2 regions of the Bradyrhizobium sp. CCBAU 45384 genome follow, and region 2 is predicted to be linked to the other one. Evidence: riboswitches for the same ligand, from Rfam matches in the RefSeq annotation. Region 2 holds a riboswitch; the other holds the start of a gene.
What was found. Region 2 has a riboswitch for ZMP and ZTP ahead of glyA (serine hydroxymethyltransferase). Riboswitches for the same ligand answer to the same signal wherever they lie in the genome.

Region 1 (2,465 bases), on a different contig from region 2:
GCGGCCTTGATCACCTCGTCATCGCGCATGGAGCCGCCGGGCTGCACCACCGCGGTGGCGCCGGCCTCGATACAGGCGAGCATGCCGTCGGCGAACGGGAAGAACGCATCCGACGCCACCACCGAGCCCTTGGTCAGCGGCTCCGCCAGCTTCAGCTCGTTGGCCGCATCCAGCGCCTTGCGTGCCGCGATCCGGGCTGAATCGACACGGCTCATCTGACCCGCGCCGATGCCGACGGTGGCGAGATCCTTGGCGTAGATGATGGTGTTGGACTTGACGTGCTTTGCCACCCGGAAAGCGAACTTCAGGTCGCGCATTTCGGCTTCGGTCGGCGCGCGCTTGGTGACGACCTTGAACGTCATGTCGTCGACCACGGCGTTGTCGCGGCTCTGCACCAGAAGCCCGCCGGCCACCGTCTTCGCCGTGAGGCCCGGCGCGCGGGGATCGGGCAGGCTGCCTGCGAGCAGCAGGCGCAGGTTTTTCTTGCCGCCGATGATGGCGATCGCCTCTTCGCTGGCGTCAGGCGCGATGATGACCTCGGTGAACATCTTCGTGATCTCGCGCGCGGTGTCGGCATCGAGCGGCCGGTTCATCGCGATGATGCCGCCGAAGGCGGAGGTGGAATCGCAGGCCAGCGCCTTGCGATAGGCCTCGACGAGGTTCGCGCCTTCAGCGACGCCGCAAGGGTTGGCGTGCTTGACGATGACGCAGGCCGCGGTGCGCTTGGTGTCGAACTCGCCGATGCACTCATAGGCCGCGTCGGTGTCGTTGATGTTGTTGTAGGAGAGCTCCTTGCCCCGGAGCTGCCGCGCGGTCGAAACGCCCGGGCGCTTGTCGGGCGTCGCGTAAAACGCCGCGGTCTGGTGCGGGTTCTCGCCGTAGCGCAGCGACTGGATCAACTTGCCGCCAAAGGCGCGGAAGTCGGGTGCGTCAATCTCGAGCTGCCGGTTGAACCAGTTGGAAATGGCGGCGTCATAGGCCGCGGTGCGAGCATAGGCCTTTGCCGCAAGCCGCCGGCGCAGCTTCAGCGTGGTCGCGCCGTTGTTGGCAGCGAGCTCGTCGAGAACGGCCTTGTAGTCGTCGGCCTCGACCACGACCGCGACGTCGTCATGGTTCTTCGCGGCGGCGCGGATCATCGCGGGGCCGCCGATGTCGATATTCTCGATGCAATCCTCGAAGCCGGCGCCTTTGTCGACGGTGGCCTCGAACGGATAGAGGTTGACGACGAGGAGATCGATCGGCGCGATGCCGTGCGCCTTCATCGCCTCGGCATGTTCCTTGTTGTCGCGAATTGCGAGCAGGCCGCCATGCACCTTCGGATGCAGCGTCTTGACGCGGCCATCCATCATCTCGGGGAAGCCGGTGAGGTCCGAGACATCCTTCACCTTGAGGCCGGCCGCGGCGATCGCCTTTGCGGTGCCGCCAGTCGAGACCAGCTCGACGTCATGCGCGGCAAGCGCCTTGGCGAACTCGATCAGGCCCGATTTGTCGGAGACGGAGAGCAGGGCGCGGGTGACGCGACGGGGACGGTCAGTCATGAGCAAGATCCTCTGTTCAGGGAGTGTCTATGCCCAGGCGCGCGGCGGATTATGTGTCGCGCTTCCCGATGGTGCTCCATCCAAGGTCGCCAGTCGCGCGAACGAGCGCTCGATAGCAGCTTTTGGCCGTTTTCACAACGCCGAGATGGGGCCGAATCGAGCGCGTCTACAGCGGAAGTTCCGGCTCGCGCCGTGCGTTGCGGCGGGCATTGGTGACCGCGGGCGAGGCGGTGGAGCGCACAAAGCTCCAGCGGATCGTGGGCGCCTGGCGGGCATCCTGGCGGATCACGATCTGGGCGGTGCGACGCGGGCCGTCATTGCCGGCCAGGAACACGCTGTCCTCGAGCTCGACCTTGTCGTCCAGCGCCTCGAAGGTCCAGACGTCGCGGTTCGGCAGCACCAGCATGACGCCGCGCGCATCCGACAGCCGGCTCGCTTTCACCGCGGGATGCAGATGAAAGCGCAGCGCGAAATCGGCGTCAGCGCCCTTGAGCCGCGCGCCTTGCGGCGGCGACAGCGTGTCCTCGCCGTCGATCCGCGTGCCGTCATTGGCGACCATCAGCACGCGCCGATGGATCACGCCGAACTTGGCGAGATAGCCATTATGCGAGGTCGTCAGCAGCGTGCCGCCCTCGACGACCTCGCGATAGCTCTCGACCTCATGAGGGCCGCTGATGATCGGCGCGCCGTGCAGCAGCCGCTTCATCGCCGACATCTCGACGAATTGGCAGGACGAGGTGTCGTGATAAGTCAGCGTCGAATGCGCCGCGGTGCCGCGCGCAAACGGCCGCCAATTGTCGCGGCCTGTGGTCGGCATGCCGCAATTGGTGACGATGCGGCTGATGCCTGAGGACAGTTCGAACGACAGGCAACCGGCATGCGCGTCGTGGCTGACGCCGGGCGGCGGCGGCGCGCCGGTGTCGATGA
Region 2 (2,465 bases):
CATCTCGACGCACTCTGACCTGAGGCGCGCGAGAACCGCATCGTCGCCGTTGGCCCGCAGAGCAGCCGCAATGAACTCGCCGATGCGACGCATTTCGGTCTCTTCCATGCCACGCGTCGTCGCCGCCGGTGTCCCGAGGCGAACTCCACTCGGCCTGAGCGGCGGGCGCGGATCGTCTGGAATAACCTGCTTGTTCGTGGTGATTGCTATGGCGTCGAGCACCTCCTCGGCTGCTCGCCCGTCAAGTCCGACGGACGCTGCCGTATCGACGACCATCATGTGATTGTCCGTTCCATCAGTCACCAGCTTCATGCCGCGCTCCATCAGTGCGCCGGCGAGAACCTTCGCGTTGCGCAAGACCTGCCGCGCGTAACCCTGGAAATCCGAGGTCGCCGCCCGCTTGAGCGTCACGGCAATCCCGGCCACGACATTCATGTGAGGCCCGCCCTGCAGCCCGGGAAAGACGGACGCATCGATCCGCCCCGCAATTTCCCTCCGGCACAGGATGATCCCGCCCCGAGGGCCGCGCAGCGTCTTGTGCGATGTCGTCGTCATGACGTCGAAGCCGGCATCAAGCGGATTGCGCATGACATCAGCGGCAACCAATCCGCCATAATGGCTCACGTCAGCCATCGTGAGCGCGCCAACTTCGTCGGCAATGCTTTTGAATGCGGCATAGTCGAGGTCGCGCGGATAGGAGCTGTAGCCGCACAACACCATCTTCGGACGCACTTTGCGCGCAATTGCGCGCAATTCGTCGAAATCTATCGCGCCTGATGAAGGGATCGTCTTGTAGCGCATGAAGTTGAACAAACGCCCCATGTGGGACACCGGCGCGCCGTGCGTGAGATGGCCGCCATGGGAGAGGTCCATGGCGAGAATGGTGTCGCCGGGATTCAACAGGCCGAGATAGACGGCCTGGTTCATCGGTGATCCCGAAAGCGGCTGAACGTTGGCGTGCTCGGCACGAAACAGCGAGCAGGCCCGCTGCCGTGCCAGGTTCTCGATTTCGTCCGTATAGTGCTGGCCGCCGTAATATCTGCGTCCAGGATATCCCTCGGAATATTTGTTGGTGAAGACCGATCCGAGCAGTTCGAGCACCTCCGGATAGGTGTAATTCTCCGACGGAATCAGTTCGACGCCGTCCTGTTGACGGCGCTCCTCCCCCGCAAGGGCGGCGGCGATCTCGGTATCGTTGATCGACAGTTCGTTGCGAAACGACGGCATGCTCGGGCTCCTCAACACGCTGTTTTTCCAGCAGATGGGTTGCCCAGGCGATCGGCGTCGGATCCGTTCGCGCTTCACCGTGGTCGTTTCCACGTTAGCTCGCCAGTCGCGCGAAAGAACGAATGAGCACGGGCTCTTCGCAAAGGAAGGTTAGCCGAGTTGCGAGGCGTCTGCAACTGCCAGTTCGTGCGGCCGTGGGTCACCAATGGCAGACAAGCTATCCGCGTACGAGCGTCACGCCGGTGATGAGGCACACAACGCCGATTCCTCGCAGGAGCGTGATGGGCGAGGCTGGCGCCTGCAGCCAGGGCGACGAGAGATGCGAGGAAATTCATGCCGCTACTTCAGACGCATAAGAGCAGGACCGGGGAGCTAGGCTGCCTCCCCTACATTGAGATTGCTCTGCAGCTGCGCTCGCCGCAGAAGCGTACGGGCGTAAGCCTCGGAGCTGAGGTCGCCCCGCCGGATTGCCTCGGCAGCGGCAGCAAGGCCGAGCGAGAGATGCTGGTCTGTCACTGCGTCGTTCGTCGAAGGATTGCTAGATATATCCGTCATGCTTCGTCGCTTGCGGAGCAAGCCGGCTGCGGCGGACCACAGCGGCTATCCCAAACCATTGAATGACACTCATCAGCTACGTATCTCGCTTTGGCAAAGGAGCGTCCTGTTGCGCCTCTTCGGGCACGAATGAAAAGCCGTTCGCACGACTGCGTATCCGACCGGCATGCGGGATGCCGAAGTGCGCCGGAAACATGAGGCTGTTATGTTCCGCGCAATGGCCGAGCACGCGCAGGCGCGATTGCATCGCTTGCTCCGGATTCATGCAGAACCGGCTGCTCCAGTCGGGGCGGTAGACTTGAATGGGATTATGCATGACGTCGCCGATGAAGAGGCCCTCATCCTCGCCACTCAGGAGCCGCAAGATCACGTGTCCAGGGGAGTGCCCCGGCGCCGGCTCGATCAAAAGGTTGTCGCCGAGCTGGTCGGTCGTGCTCACGACCTGTTCCTGCTTGGCGGCGATCACGGGCAGGACGGAGTCGGTGAAGACATCGCGCGGCTCCTCCGGCAGATGCGGATTGTGCGATGGGTTCCAAAAGTTCAGTTCCTCGCGAGAGAAGACATATCTCGCGTTTGGGAAGGTCGGGACCCAGCGGCCGTCGACCAATCGGGTATTCCAGCCGACGTGATCAACGTGAAGGTGGGTGCACAGCACATAGTCGATGTCCGCCGGCTCCAGGCCT

Region 1: another riboswitch for ZMP and ZTP. It lies ahead of purH (bifunctional phosphoribosylaminoimidazolecarboxamide formyltransferase/IMP cyclohydrolase); the one in region 2 lies ahead of glyA (serine hydroxymethyltransferase).

Annotation. Positions count from the first base shown of each region.
Region 1 is NZ_LBIZ01000106.1:58,822-61,286, reverse strand. It holds gene purH (bifunctional phosphoribosylaminoimidazolecarboxamide formyltransferase/IMP cyclohydrolase) at 1-1,538, opposite strand, end outside; ZMP/ZTP riboswitch at 1,563-1,645, opposite strand; gene XH80_RS17005 (heparinase II/III family protein) at 1,705-2,465, opposite strand, start outside.
Region 2 is NZ_LBIZ01000117.1:92,490-94,954, forward strand. It holds gene glyA (serine hydroxymethyltransferase) at 1-1,227, opposite strand, end outside; ZMP/ZTP riboswitch at 1,262-1,347, opposite strand; gene XH80_RS31950 (MBL fold metallo-hydrolase) at 1,859-2,465, opposite strand, start outside.